3 regions of the Legionella stuttgartensis genome follow, and region 3 is predicted to be linked to each of the others. Evidence: riboswitches for the same ligand, from Rfam matches in the RefSeq annotation. Region 3 holds a riboswitch; each other region holds the start of a gene.

Region 1 (5,038 bases), on a different contig from region 3:
TTTAATACTCTCCTTTTATTTGGGGATTAAAATCCTGCCTACATATTATAAAGTAAGCTTCACTCCAATTAACTATTTTAAAAAAATTTTTTAAAGCCTGCAGACATTGGGGGGTAAACACCCATCTGGATGTTGTAGGATAAGGAGTAACACATTAAATTGGTTTAAATTTTTAAACTATTGGTGGAAGAGGGGCCCAGTTTTATCCCATTTAATACATTTTCAAACACATCAAAATTATTAGATTGTGGGTTGGTATTAATTATTGGAAAAAGAAGATGTTGAAAATACTCAGCTCTTTTTTCGATTTCTTCAGCATAGGTTCGGGCTACAAGTTCAGGCTCATTTTTAAACGCACCACAACCCCAAGCTCCCAGGACAGCATGAGATTGCCCAGCTAGAATTAATGTATCCAGTTGGGCTGCTATTCGCCGACGTAAATCTTCTTGATGTGTCTTTAATACGCTAGGCTCTTGCGATTGGGATTCAGCGAAATGTTCAGGAGCAGCGGATCTTAATTCATAAAAAGGAAAAATGCTGTCTGAAGGGAGGAATGAGTAACTCAATTCTGGACTTGCAGTTTGCCCAGAGCTCCCATACTCCTCCATGAGCGAAGACAGTAATATCTCCGGGCCTCTAAAACATATTCTAGGTTCTGTACTATGAAGGGTTTTATACGCCTCTCCAGAAACCATAGGGGCACGTTCTTTTAGAATATCTCGCTCTCTTTGGGTCATTTTTTTTCTGGCTTCGACTAACGCCGTGCCTTCTTCAGTATATACAAAAAGGTTGGTTTGTTTATCTAATGTGACTATTTTATCAATAAGTGAAAGTAAGCATGAGCTTCGATGCCACATATTTTCTTCTTGGGCGCTCCCACCTTCTAATACAGCACCTCCGGGATAGCGAGAGTTCGCCATATTTAATACGCTATAAATTACTGCCTGGTGTTTAGTTGCATTTAATGTGGCCGTACCCCAATCCTGATATTCGACTTGCACTCTTGGTTCAAATGAAGCGTTGATTTCTGCTTTTAATTTTTTCCAACGCTCGAAATTTCTCATTGCCGATTTTTGTAAATCTAAATATTCACTGGCAGTGGTTACCTTAATTAATGTTTTCTCGACACTATCATGACGCCAAAGAGTGCCAGATAAACTTCCAGATAGAAGGCTAGGTCTGTGTGAGGCGTGAACATCATGTATGGTAGAATATACCTCATTTGCAGGGACACGACTTTTAAAAAATCTTAACCTAGCTAACATAATTAAATCCTTAACTTATTGGGCATATATTGCTATTTACCTTTAGATTTTATGGGATTACAAGCATTACAAATTAATAAAAAAATACTCATATCGTTCATATATTTATCATAGTGTATCTAGGTTGGAATTCAAGAATGTCTTTTAAGGATTCATTATTCTTTATTGAAAGATAAGAATATTTGTTTTTTTTGAGGAACAGTTCTTTAATTAGAAAAAGCATGAAAGAGATGCCGTAAATATTTTATCTATAACTTAACTCATTAAATGAGGTATATTAAAAGTTCATAAACAAGGAGTGTTTATTATGATAAGAAATACCATAAAAAATTTGAGTGGCCTTGTCATCCTTTCATTTTCAATTCAAGCCATTGCCCATGATACGATTCGCGTGCATGTCAAAACGAATGAAAAAACAGCTGCTGCATTAGGATTTACTGTGGATGGTAAAAAAGCAGGGTCTCGAGGAAAATCTTATGAAGGAAAAGGACCTGTAAATAAAGAATATGTGTTTGGATTTAGAAAAAATTCCGCATTTGGACCCGATGTTTTATGCGGTTCCCAAGTTCTCACCAAAGACAGTATCGTCACTTTAATCACTAAAGGTGAGCGTTGCTCTATTGTAGTAAATTAAAATTTTACATGATGTGTGGCGATTGGACAATATTGATATGGAGTCTATCGGGCAGATAGCGCTGCATCATCAATCATTTGTTCATAAATTAAAACTAAAACAGAACCATGATGAACCTCCAAAACGATTTCAGGTGCTTGAGTTCGATTAAAGCATGAGGTTTGCCCTGGAAAGGAAAGAGGAGTGTCATTGAGCTCCCAATGCAGACCTAATGAAGAGAGGGTTGCTTCTGGTATTCCCATTAATGAAATTTTTGTATGTACTGGCAATGACAGATTTATTTTGGATTGTTTGTTAAGCACAAAACCCCTTATAGGTGGAGCATATAAAAGACAGTTGGTTTCCATAAAGATATTCATGTTATTGAGTATATGATCCAAATGGCCCCCATTTATCCCAACCACAATTGCTGGTAATAAATTATGGTCTTTTAAATAGCCCAAAGCTTTTTGGTAATCACTACTGTTTTGATCCGGTATATGAAGAAAAGGGTGGTTTTTCAGGAGCGCTGGTCGGACAGAATCTAAGTCCCCAGTGATTAACTGTGGATTAATTCCAAGTTCAAATAAACTGTTTGCGGCACCATCAGCTGCGATAATGGGCAAATTCATCGCAGCGAAAAAAGATGAGTCAGGTAAATTTCCATTGAGGCATAAAATAGATTGATAGCCTGTTAAATTAATTACATCGTGTATCATAATGTCTTTTTAATAAGATAAGCAGCAAACTGACAATTAAACCCACCACATTGGAGCTGATTACAAAAAAGGAATCGGTACTACTTCCATAAATAATCCAAGCCACAGAACAAATAAGGTAATTAATTAGCATGATCATGGAAAGATCCTGAGTGGATCGAGTTTTTAATGATTTGACAATTTGTGGCAATAAACCAATAAAAGAAGTAATAAAAGCGATCATACCTGAGAGCATAACAATAGACACATTTTCCTCCGCTCAGCCGAATGAGATCAGGTTCAAAGGGTTGGTTTCATCCTCTCAGCCATAACTGGCACCCCCAATGTACAAAAATTATTCTAGCATGAAAGAGCCTAATACCAAAGGTATATTTGGGAATGCTGTGTTGTTTTATGTTCAGCTCTTAGTGTGAAAAATACATATTCTTGTTGGGAAGCGGGTGCGTCTGTAGATATTCCTGATATAAGCACAGCCGCCCAAGATTGTGCTCCAGATAATGGCACCTTATTATTTATCAAGGATTGCCATGCTCATCTGAATACCCATTCTAATAATGTAGGTAATGGTGTTTAAGTAAGCTATCTTCTTGAGTGAATTGGAAGTACGTAAATCAATTTTAAGTACTTCCAATATAAAATTTTATATCACATTTGCACTCTCCTTTTTGCCCGATTTCTGCCCAGGATATTTGGAATAGCATCTGGTTTCGTATTATTGCGAACAATTTGTTTTCCTATTGATTAAAAAGCAATATTTTTTTATCTGTTCAAATGAATTTTTTCTTAGCATAATGGGAACGCGATGTCAGTTTGGTAAAAATTTTTCCTCCGAATTGACTTTTGAGTAGGTTATTAATCCTTAAAGACACGTTCCTTGAGGATGTTTTTTTCAGATAAGGAATAAAAAATGAAAAGAATTGCTTTATTAATCATGGGATTGGCTCTAACTGGTGTGGCAATTGCAGAAAGCGCCCCCAAAGAGGAGGTACGGCATATTGTGACACTCAATGGTCTCACCCAAGGAGATGGCCGGTATATTCGCACTGATATTACTGAGAATGGTCAATATAAGTATGGCTATTATTTTTGTGGAACCCGTCATAGCGTAGTATATGGTGATATGGTGTTTGCAGATGAAGTGGGAGAGTCTTATCGTGTTGAACGAACGATTAAATTTTCGATTTGTCAGGATGAAACGTTAAGCGAGTGTCAAGAATTTGCAACCGATCAGTTTACTATTTTCAAGAATAAAGATGGATATTTAGAAACGGATAGTCGTCCAGTTTTGCCTATTAGTGTGGCCTCATTAAAAGATTCGTTTAAAGCATGTCAACCTAACCCAGAAGAAGACAATCGGATGAAGAAAGTAATCCACGCAGGGAGCAATTACCTGATTCGTAAAGGTTAATCAAGATTTTCCCTCTCCCAATTTTGGGGAGAGGGTAGGCTCTGGGCACCTTCTTCCCTCAATGAGAGAAGGAAATACTCACTTAATAGTCGTCCGGAATCGCTTACTCAATAAAATCGTGATGAAAATTCCAACTTTTTCCTTAAACCTAGAGCAAAAATAAATAGATTTTACTATAATGGCCCGCTGCTTTTTTTAAAATGAATATTATGTCCCAACCACGAACTTCGATTTTGCTTATTGGCTTATTATCAGCCTTTTCGTTACTTACCTTTGATCTTTATCAACCATCGTTGCCTTATATCACCAATTTTTTTGGTACCACGCATAGCTTAAGTCAATTAACCTTAAGTATTTATCTGTTTGTTTTTGGGGTGACCCAACTCGTTTGGGGACCATTGATCGATCATTTTGGACGACGTCGTTTGTTACCTGGAAGTTTAGTTCTTGCTGTTCTTGCCAGTTTAATCTGCGCTTTTGCGCCGAATATCTATGTACTCATTTTGGGGCGTGCGTTACAGGGATTTGCTTTATGCTGTGCAAATTTAATTGCTTTTTCAATCTCTCGAGACTTTGATGATACAGTTGAGCGTGCCAAGGTTCTGTCCTATGTTTCGATGATTGTTTCACTATCGCCCATCCTTGCTCCGGTACTGGGTTCGCTGATTTTTACCTATTATAGCTGGCAGGCTAATTTTATATTGATGGCTGTGATTGGGATAACACTCTTGCTGCAATCCCGTAAAGGATTATTTGAATCACCATTTTGGACCCAGCCTCAAGAACCTTTTATTGTTAAAAAAGTAATTAAAGCCTATCAAGAGATTATTCCATCTCCGACTCTCTGGAGTGGTTCTTTTATTATGATGTTTAGTTTTGCAGCGGTAATGCTTTCAGTGATTAATTCGTCCTATATTATTATTGAGCAATTTGGTTTTTCACCTTTGGCGTACGGGATTATTTTTATTATTAATGGATTAAATATTATTGTTGGCAACTACTTAGGTATTTGGCTTCGTAAATATTTCAGCAT
Region 2 (5,038 bases), on a different contig from region 3:
GTTTGTCTATCTGCTTCATTATTAGTGTTGGTCCACACAATAGTCATAATGCAATCTCCTGATGCCAAAATGGCGTGTCGATTAAAGGAGTACACGATTGTGCCGTAATTCGTTCAGGCATAAGACCTGCTTCAAAAGCAAGGCGTCCTGCGATGACTGCATGTGAAAAAGCTTCAGCCATAGTCACTGGATGAATCGATGAAGCAACTGCACTATTTAACAGGACCGCATCAAAACCTAATTCCAAAATACGTGCTGCATGAGAGGGTTTCCCAATTCCTGCATCGACAATCAGAGTTACATCAGGTAATCGTTGCCGTAACGTCTCCAAAGCAAAAGGATTAAGTAATCCTTTTCCAGAACCGATAGGAGCGGCCCATGGCATCAAAATCCGACATCCGCAATCCACTAAACGCTGACATAAAACTAAATCATCAGTACAATAAGGAAACACTTCAAAGCCTCGTTTTACTAATTCGGTGGCCGCATGCAACAATTCGAAAGGATCGGGTTGTAAACTGTAATCATCTCCTATTACTTCCAATTTAATCCATGAGGTTTGAAATAATTCGCGTGCCATTTCGGCTGTAGTAATCGCAGTTTGCGCGTCACGGCAGCCCGCAGTATTAGGTAGTATATTGCAATCCAAAGACTGTATGGTTCGCCAAAATAAATCGCCCCCCATATCACAAGGCATTTGCCGTTTTAAAGACACCGTAATCACGTTGGTTTTAGAGGCTCGGACAGCATCAGTCATCACCTCAAGTGATGGATAGCCCGCTGTACCCAAAAGCAACCGACTTGTTATGGGTTTATCTGCTAAATACCACATAGCCTATCCTCCTTGCATCGGAACAATTAAATCAATACGATCTCCTTCACACAATATAGTTTTTGAAAACATATACTTAGGAACAAACTGATTATTTATTGCGACTGCTACATGTGCGGCAATACCTACTCTCTGCTCAAGCATTTCCTGTAAGATACAGGATGAATCAAGAGTGAGTGGTTTATCATTTATATAAACGATCATGAATAAGCCTCCCAAAGCTCAGGATAACAAATGTCTTTTTGATTGCTCTTTAATCCACGTAGAATTTCCTCTACTAATGCCGGAGCGATTAAATATCCATGCCGATAAAGTCCATTCACAGCAATAAATTGCGGGGCATATCTTATGCGGGGCTGATGATGCACTAAAGTCGGGCGACAATGGGTCACAGTCTTAATTACCCGGGCTTCAGCAAAACCTCGATGCACATAGTATGCCGCAGTTAATAACTCAAGTGTTGTACGCACTGAAATGGGACTGGAATCTTCTGTCTCTAATTCGCTGGCACCGATAAGGTAATAAGAATTAGGACGTGGTGCAATATAAATATTATACCGTGGATGCAAGAGACGGATTGGTCTTTTTAATTGAACATCAGGTGCATATAGCCAAAGCAGTTCTCCACGAAGCCCACGTAAATTTGGAAAAGTACTTTTCGCCCCAAGCCCCCTGCAATCAAAAACAAAATCAAATGGATATGACCTCCCTCCCATTTCTATCTTGCCTGGACTCACACCAGAAACAAAAGTATGATCTCGCCAGATTACACCGCACTGACACATATGTTTTTTAAGTGCCAGCAACAAGGTCTGATTATCAAGTTGTGCTTCTTTAGGAAAATAATAAGCCATTTTCAACTGATGCAGTTCAGGCTCCAGTTGGCTTAGTTCATTTTGAGTGAGTAACTGATAACAAGAATCACTTAATTTATTTACAATTCTGCCACTAAATTGTTGCCATTCTGCTTTATCTTGAGGATGGTGCACCACAAGGCATCCTTTTTGGCGAAAATACACGGGGTCAGCTAATTGATTTAGAATGGACTCCCATAAGCGGTCAACCGATTCCATTCCCAAATTAAAAATCACTTGGTCCGCTTTATCCAGTTCAGACATGGGTGCCAAAAGCCCTGCTGCTGCATTACTGCAATTATTAAAAAAACTTTCCGCCTCAAATAATGTCACTTGCCAACCATCATTTTGTAAACGTAAAGCCAATAAACACCCCATAATTCCAGCACCAACAACAGCAACATTTTTCATTTAATTAGAATCACTTTTCTCAATAGACGGAAGCCTGAGTGCAGTTGCATTCAGGCAATGCTCTTAATTTCACTCACTAACACAACACGCAATAGGTTCCAGCTCAGAATGAGGCATCTTAGGAAGAAACTCATTTGTATAACAAGCATTTACTGCAAAGGACTCATCGATAATTCCCAAATGCTTGCCGAAACGCCCTACTTTACTCCAATCACGTTCCACATTTAAAAGTGTCCGCGAGAAAAAAGGTAAACTACGGATGAAAATTGTATGATACATAGGGGTTCTTAATTGAGGTTTTGCCCTACATAAAAGTTCATAGGCTTCATCTGGATTTTCGGTGGTAAAGGCAGCTCCACGTTGAGTAGCATTGAGAAATCCTTTAAGAATTTCAGGTTGTTTTAACATGCGTTCTGGCACAATAAATTGAATGGAACAAAAGCAGCAGCAACCTAAGCCAGCAAGCTGATCGATACGCAGAAATACCGTTTCGCCTCGTAAATGCTCTAATTCAACTTTTTGAAAATTAATAAAACCAATGCCTGTATCAACAATGTCACGACAAATCGCATCAGTAACATTCATGCCAATGCGAACTGTTTCATAACTGGAAGGCTCAATTCCCGCTAACGTTGCCAAATTATCGATAATGATTTTACCAAACTCCCCAATGTAACCAACTCGTTTGCCAACAATATCCTGAAAGGAATTGATGCCACTGGATTTAAGCGCAATCAGACCTGTAGGAGGCTCATCCAATAAGGTACCAATTGAGGTAACAGGATAACCTTTTGCGCGAGCCGCTAAGGTATGAATCATGGCCTTGACCCCAAAATCAACATGGCCCATACCTACAATTTCAGTCACATCGCTTGGATCGCTGGGCTCTAAAATCGCGAGTTTTATACCTTCTTGTTGATAATAGCCTAATGCATGGGCCACAAAAATGGGGGTATGATAAGGGTTCGCATACCAATTAAGTAATAGGGTAGTTCTCGTAGATAACGCGCTCATGCCATAGCTCCTTGTATTAATTAATAAAATAGGATGGCTAAAGATATCGCGTTAAGACTTAATAGAAGAAATGAATCTGCATTCTGCGAACCGTGAATAACTTATAAAGACTACCCCACCATACGGTACAGAGTACTCTAAGAGATTAACTGCTCAAAAAACGAATACAGATTTAAGGCGTTCTTACGCTGGTATGAACCAGATCAAGTTCAACGGGTATTTCTCAGACGTTTATCACGACACCCCGCGCCATCAAATTGCCCGTAATGCTAGCTGGTATGGGAAAAACTGTCAAATATTATAAGAGGCCTCTCATCCGCTCTGACGAGTCCCTTCTCCCCCAGGGGGAGAAGGGAGGAAAATTGCTCCCTCCATGCATGGAAAGAATACCGCATGCCCCTCTCCCATTTATGGGAGGGGGCTAGGATGAGGGTAAAAAAATCCTCAACTCACCCCATAATTCTGCACATAAAACACATTATGCTGAATCAAAAATCGCTGACATAGCAAAGGAGTATGGTTCAATAAATGATGCAAATAAGCGCGAGTAAATTGTTGCGAACACGTAGGGCAAACACAATTCGCATCGATCAGTTCAAATTGCATCGCTGTTTTTGCATCCATTAGATCCACAGTGCCTGTATTACTATACACTCTTCCTTGCATTGCGGCTTGGGCTGGCTCATCCGTTTCAATAAATCCTATTTCCAGATGACGCAAACGTTGGATTAACTCAGCATCAAAATACCCCACTACATAACGAGGGATATGGGACCATTGTTCTAATTGAACCCAATTAGGCTCATTTAAAATCTTAAAATAAACCCCATGTGGTTTAATAACTGCGTGCTTTTCGAAATCATCACTATGAATAAAAGGGACAATTTTCTCATCCCAATTATCCCAAATTTGCGGGAAATCGCGCATGATATTTTTGGGTAAGAGTACTACATTAGGTTTAAGATGCTGAATCAGTTCGATGAGTTCCCACGAGGTCAATTTGACTCGAGAACCATCGTACGGAGACTTAAGAACATAAACTTTTTCTTTATTAGCAATGAGTGATGAGGCATTAATTACCATCATCCCAGGACATGCCAAATAATTCGCTAAATCAGATATTTTTTGAAGTACATCCCGACCAGGCTTATACAACAAACTTTCTAATGAATAGGATGCTGCAGTAACCTTTGCCTCTTGCCAATTTGCCGTTGTAAGACACAAACCTGCTTCAGAAGTTAAAACAGGTATAAAATTTTGTATTGCAGCCAACATTCCTGATCTCCTGATTTATAGCAATAAACTGGTGTCACCATAACTAAAAAACCTGTATCCTTTTTCAATTGCTTCTTGGTAAAGCATCATTGCTTGTTTATGGCCAATAAACGCTGAAACGAGCATTAATAAAGTAGACTCAGGCAAGTGAAAATTAGTCATTAATCCATCGCAAATCTTAAACTCATATCCTGGGTAAATAAAGATATCTGTGTCTTTGCTACATGGAGTTAGTATTCCATTTTGTACAGCACTTTCAAGACTACGCAAAGCGGTTGTACCTACGGCAATTACTCGATTTCCTGCAGCTTTTGTGGCATGCACTGCCTCACATAATTCAGGGCTAATTGTAAAGCGCTCACTATGCATTTTATGATCTTTGATATTATCACAACGAACTGGTCTAAATGTCCCTGCTCCTACATGCAAAGTAAGATAGGCTACAGAAACTCCTCTTGAACGTATGCTGGATAATACAAGCTCATCAAAATGCAAACCCGCTGTGGGAGCAGCAACAGATCCTTCGTATTTTGCATAAACTGTTTGATAACGATTCTGATCCAGAGTTTCATCATTACGGGTAATGTAGGGGGGTAATGGAATATGTCCTATTCCATTCAATAAATTTAAGACATCCATATCCGCTTGACAA
Region 3 (5,038 bases):
CTCAGGCTCGCTTTATTATCAAACCCGAGGATGAAAAACGTCTTATTCAAAAAAGTGATGGTTCATATGCTTTAATCGCACAAGATGTGGATCCTGCGAATTTAACCGAAGAAGATTGGCTACAAGCGAAACTTAATTTTGATCAAACAAAAGCACGTATTCAAACCCCTCGTTTTAATTTTATGGATAAAATACAAGAAAATTTACATAACCAAATTCAGCGCAAAGAGAAACATTTGAAATTAAGGGATGTATTGGTCAATCAAAGATTGGAGATGCGTCAAGCAAGAGAGACTATGGGGCAATGTTTAAACGATGCACAAGCTCAAAAAACACGGATATTAGGTACTCACACACCTACTCCAAAACCTAATCCACAAGGAAGCTATTTGCAAATGGTTGAAAATTTTGAGTTTTTGACAATAAAAGCCCCCAAGAAAGAGGATATAGAAAAAGTACAAAATGTTATTAAGAACTCCTCAATATCTTCTGAAGTTAAAGGAGAGCTTAATAAATTAATCGAAGAGGTTACACCCGAGAAGATTATGGAGCCCGATAGGAGGCTCAAATGGTTGTATAGTGCCAAACGCTTGATAAAGGATGTAGCACCTACGCCTGAGGTGGATGTGACTATGCGAAAAAAAGAGTAACGAAATTTCCCTTAATATAATGTAATTCAGCTCTTATTCATCAGGGATGATGAATGGTTGTAATCCGTGTATAATAGCGGCAATTTATTTTCAGGTTGCTCTATGAATAAACAGGATTTTTACTTTGATTTACCCCCAGAGCTTATTGCGCAGTATCCATTGGCTAATCGCAGTGACTCACGTCTTTTAACCTATGATCGAAAGAAGGGTGAATATGGTCATTACCAGTTTCGTGAAATAGCTGATTTTTTAAATCCTGGCGATTTATTGGTTATGAATGATTCCAAGGTAATTCCAGCCAGACTCTATGGCCATAAAACTACTGGGGGAAAAGTAGAATTATTGGTAGAACGTATTACTGGTGAGTCGACATTTCTTGCTCATATTAAGGCCAGTAAAGCATTAAAAGCTGGCTCAAAGATTAAGTTGGAACAAAATAAAGAAATTGAAGTGATTGATAGACACGATGATTTATTTCTTTGTCAAGCGGATATGGATGTCTTAAATTTATTGAATGGAATAGGACATATTCCATTACCCCCCTACATTACCCGTAATGATGAAACTCTGGATCAGAATCGTTATCAAACAGTTTATGCAAAATACGAAGGATCTGTTGCTGCTCCCACAGCGGGTTTGCATTTTGATGAGCTTGTATTATCCAGCATACGTTCAAGAGGAGTTTCTGTAGCCTATCTTACTTTGCATGTAGGAGCAGGGACATTTAGACCAGTTCGTTGTGATAATATCAAAGATCATAAAATGCATAGTGAGCGCTTTACAATTAGCCCTGAATTATGTGAGGCAGTGCATGCCACAAAAGCTGCAGGAAATCGAGTAATTGCCGTAGGTACAACCGCTTTGCGTAGTCTTGAAAGTGCTGTACAAAATGGAATACTAACTCCATGTAGCAAAGACACAGATATCTTTATTTACCCAGGATATGAGTTTAAGATTTGCGATGGATTAATGACTAATTTTCACTTGCCTGAGTCTACTTTATTAATGCTCGTTTCAGCGTTTATTGGCCATAAACAAGCAATGATGCTTTACCAAGAAGCAATTGAAAAAGGATACAGGTTTTTTAGTTATGGTGACACCAGTTTATTGCTATAAATCAGGAGATCAGGAATGTTGGCTGCAATACAAAATTTTATACCTGTTTTAACTTCTGAAGCAGGTTTGTGTCTTACAACGGCAAATTGGCAAGAGGCAAAGGTTACTGCAGCATCCTATTCATTAGAAAGTTTGTTGTATAAGCCTGGTCGGGATGTACTTCAAAAAATATCTGATTTAGCGAATTATTTGGCATGTCCTGGGATGATGGTAATTAATGCCTCATCACTCATTGCTAATAAAGAAAAAGTTTATGTTCTTAAGTCTCCGTACGATGGTTCTCGAGTCAAATTGACCTCGTGGGAACTCATCGAACTGATTCAGCATCTTAAACCTAATGTAGTACTCTTACCCAAAAATATCATGCGCGATTTCCCGCAAATTTGGGATAATTGGGATGAGAAAATTGTCCCTTTTATTCATAGTGATGATTTCGAAAAGCACGCAGTTATTAAACCACATGGGGTTTATTTTAAGATTTTAAATGAGCCTAATTGGGTTCAATTAGAACAATGGTCCCATATCCCTCGTTATGTAGTGGGGTATTTTGATGCTGAGTTAATCCAACGTTTGCGTCATCTGGAAATAGGATTTATTGAAACGGATGAGCCAGCCCAAGCCGCAATGCAAGGAAGAGTGTATAGTAATACAGGCACTGTGGATCTAATGGATGCAAAAACAGCGATGCAATTTGAACTGATCGATGCGAATTGTGTTTGCCCTACGTGTTCGCAACAATTTACTCGCGCTTATTTGCATCATTTATTGAACCATACTCCTTTGCTATGTCAGCGATTTTTGATTCAGCATAATGTGTTTTATGTGCAGAATTATGGGGTGAGTTGAGGATTTTTTTACCCTCATCCTAGCCCCCTCCCATAAATGGGAGAGGGGCATGCGGTATTCTTTCCATGCATGGAGGGAGCAATTTTCCTCCCTTCTCCCCCTGGGGGAGAAGGGACTCGTCAGAGCGGATGAGAGGCCTCTTATAATATTTGACAGTTTTTCCCATACCAGCTAGCATTACGGGCAATTTGATGGCGCGGGGTGTCGTGATAAACGTCTGAGAAATACCCGTTGAACTTGATCTGGTTCATACCAGCGTAAGAACGCCTTAAATCTGTATTCGTTTTTTGAGCAGTTAATCTCTTAGAGTACTCTGTACCGTATGGTGGGGTAGTCTTTATAAGTTATTCACGGTTCGCAGAATGCAGATTCATTTCTTCTATTAAGTCTTAACGCGATATCTTTAGCCATCCTATTTTATTAATTAATACAAGGAGCTATGGCATGAGCGCGTTATCTACGAGAACTACCCTATTACTTAATTGGTATGCGAACCCTTATCATACCCCCATTTTTGTGGCCCATGCATTAGGCTATTATCAACAAGAAGGTATAAAACTCGCGATTTTAGAGCCCAGCGATCCAAGCGATGTGACTGAAATTGTAGGTATGGGCCATGTTGATTTTGGGGTCAAGGCCATGATTCATACCTTAGCGGCTCGCGCAAAAGGTTATCCTGTTACCTCAATTGGTACCTTATTGGATGAGCCTCCTACAGGTCTGATTGCGCTTAAATCCAGTGGCATCAATTCCTTTCAGGATATTGTTGGCAAACGAGTTGGTTACATTGGGGAGTTTGGTAAAATCATTATCGATAATTTGGCAACGTTAGCGGGAATTGAGCCTTCCAGTTATGAAACAGTTCGCATTGGCATGAATGTTACTGATGCGATTTGTCGTGACATTGTTGATACAGGCATTGGTTTTATTAATTTTCAAAAAGTTGAATTAGAGCATTTACGAGGCGAAACGGTATTTCTGCGTATCGATCAGCTTGCTGGCTTAGGTTGCTGCTGCTTTTGTTCCATTCAATTTATTGTGCCAGAACGCATGTTAAAACAACCTGAAATTCTTAAAGGATTTCTCAATGCTACTCAACGTGGAGCTGCCTTTACCACCGAAAATCCAGATGAAGCCTATGAACTTTTATGTAGGGCAAAACCTCAATTAAGAACCCCTATGTATCATACAATTTTCATCCGTAGTTTACCTTTTTTCTCGCGGACACTTTTAAATGTGGAACGTGATTGGAGTAAAGTAGGGCGTTTCGGCAAGCATTTGGGAATTATCGATGAGTCCTTTGCAGTAAATGCTTGTTATACAAATGAGTTTCTTCCTAAGATGCCTCATTCTGAGCTGGAACCTATTGCGTGTTGTGTTAGTGAGTGAAATTAAGAGCATTGCCTGAATGCAACTGCACTCAGGCTTCCGTCTATTGAGAAAAGTGATTCTAATTAAATGAAAAATGTTGCTGTTGTTGGTGCTGGAATTATGGGGTGTTTATTGGCTTTACGTTTACAAAATGATGGTTGGCAAGTGACATTATTTGAGGCGGAAAGTTTTTTTAATAATTGCAGTAATGCAGCAGCAGGGCTTTTGGCACCCATGTCTGAACTGGATAAAGCGGACCAAGTGATTTTTAATTTGGGAATGGAATCGGTTGACCGCTTATGGGAGTCCATTCTAAATCAATTAGCTGACCCCGTGTATTTTCGCCAAAAAGGATGCCTTGTGGTGCACCATCCTCAAGATAAAGCAGAATGGCAACAATTTAGTGGCAGAATTGTAAATAAATTAAGTGATTCTTGTTATCAGTTACTCACTCAAAATGAACTAAGCCAACTGGAGCCTGAACTGCATCAGTTGAAAATGGCTTATTATTTTCCTAAAGAAGCACAACTTGATAATCAGACCTTGTTGCTGGCACTTAAAAAACATATGTGTCAGTGCGGTGTAATCTGGCGAGATCATACTTTTGTTTCTGGTGTGAGTCCAGGCAAGATAGAAATGGGAGGGAGGTCATATCCATTTGATTTTGTTTTTGATTGCAGGGGGCTTGGGGCGAAAAGTACTTTTCCAAATTTACGTGGGCTTCGTGGAGAACTGCTTTGGCTATATGCACCTGATGTTCAATTAAAAAGACCAATCCGTCTCTTGCATCCACGGTATAATATTTATATTGCACCACGTCCTAATTCTTATTACCTTATCGGTGCCAGCGAATTAGAGACAGAAGATTCCAGTCCCATTTCAGTGCGTACAACACTTGAGTTATTAACTGCGGCATACTATGTGCATCGAGGTTTTGCTGAAGCCCGGGTAATTAAGACTGTGACCCATTGTCGCCCGACTTTAGTGCATCATCAGCCCCGCATAAGATATGCCCCGCAATTTATTGCTGTGAATGGACTTTATCGGCATGGATA

What was found. A riboswitch is a leader RNA that binds a small molecule or an ion and turns the genes downstream of it on or off. The one in region 3 is predicted to bind thiamine pyrophosphate.
Region 1: linked by a shared signal. The riboswitch ahead of ACWTEW_RS32710 (SemiSWEET family sugar transporter) and the one ahead of ACWTEW_RS22135 (ABC transporter substrate-binding protein) in region 3 are both predicted to bind thiamine pyrophosphate.
Region 2: linked by a shared signal. The riboswitch ahead of ACWTEW_RS05060 (ABC transporter substrate-binding protein) and the one ahead of ACWTEW_RS22135 (ABC transporter substrate-binding protein) in region 3 are both predicted to bind thiamine pyrophosphate.

What each region holds. Positions count from the first base shown of each region.
Region 1 covers NZ_CDRUHA020000104.1:81,308-86,345, reverse strand. Annotated here, with positions in the region: gene ACWTEW_RS32725 (poly(ADP-ribose) glycohydrolase domain-containing protein) at 165-1,265, opposite strand; gene ACWTEW_RS32720 (hypothetical protein) at 1,573-1,899, shown strand; gene ACWTEW_RS32715 (thiamine diphosphokinase) at 1,944-2,597, opposite strand; gene ACWTEW_RS32710 (SemiSWEET family sugar transporter) at 2,578-2,844, opposite strand; TPP riboswitch at 2,831-2,929, opposite strand; gene ACWTEW_RS32705 (hypothetical protein) at 3,007-3,171, shown strand; gene ACWTEW_RS32700 (hypothetical protein) at 3,505-4,005, shown strand; gene ACWTEW_RS32695 (multidrug effflux MFS transporter) at 4,215-5,038, shown strand, end outside.
Region 2 covers NZ_CDRUHA020000011.1:638,149-643,186, reverse strand. Annotated here, with positions in the region: gene thiE (thiamine phosphate synthase) at 1-47, opposite strand, end outside; gene ACWTEW_RS05075 (thiazole synthase) at 44-832, opposite strand; gene thiS (sulfur carrier protein ThiS) at 836-1,036, opposite strand; gene ACWTEW_RS05065 (FAD-dependent oxidoreductase) at 1,033-2,097, opposite strand; gene ACWTEW_RS05060 (ABC transporter substrate-binding protein) at 2,167-3,111, opposite strand; TPP riboswitch at 3,275-3,368, opposite strand; gene ACWTEW_RS05055 (queuine tRNA-ribosyltransferase) at 3,556-4,386, opposite strand; gene queA (tRNA preQ1(34) S-adenosylmethionine ribosyltransferase-isomerase QueA) at 4,402-5,038, opposite strand, start outside.
Region 3 covers NZ_CDRUHA020000060.1:637,020-642,057, forward strand. Annotated here, with positions in the region: gene ACWTEW_RS22120 (hypothetical protein) at 1-650, shown strand, start outside; gene queA (tRNA preQ1(34) S-adenosylmethionine ribosyltransferase-isomerase QueA) at 753-1,766, shown strand; gene ACWTEW_RS22130 (queuine tRNA-ribosyltransferase) at 1,782-2,612, shown strand; TPP riboswitch at 2,800-2,893, shown strand; gene ACWTEW_RS22135 (ABC transporter substrate-binding protein) at 3,057-4,001, shown strand; gene ACWTEW_RS22140 (FAD-dependent oxidoreductase) at 4,071-5,038, shown strand, end outside.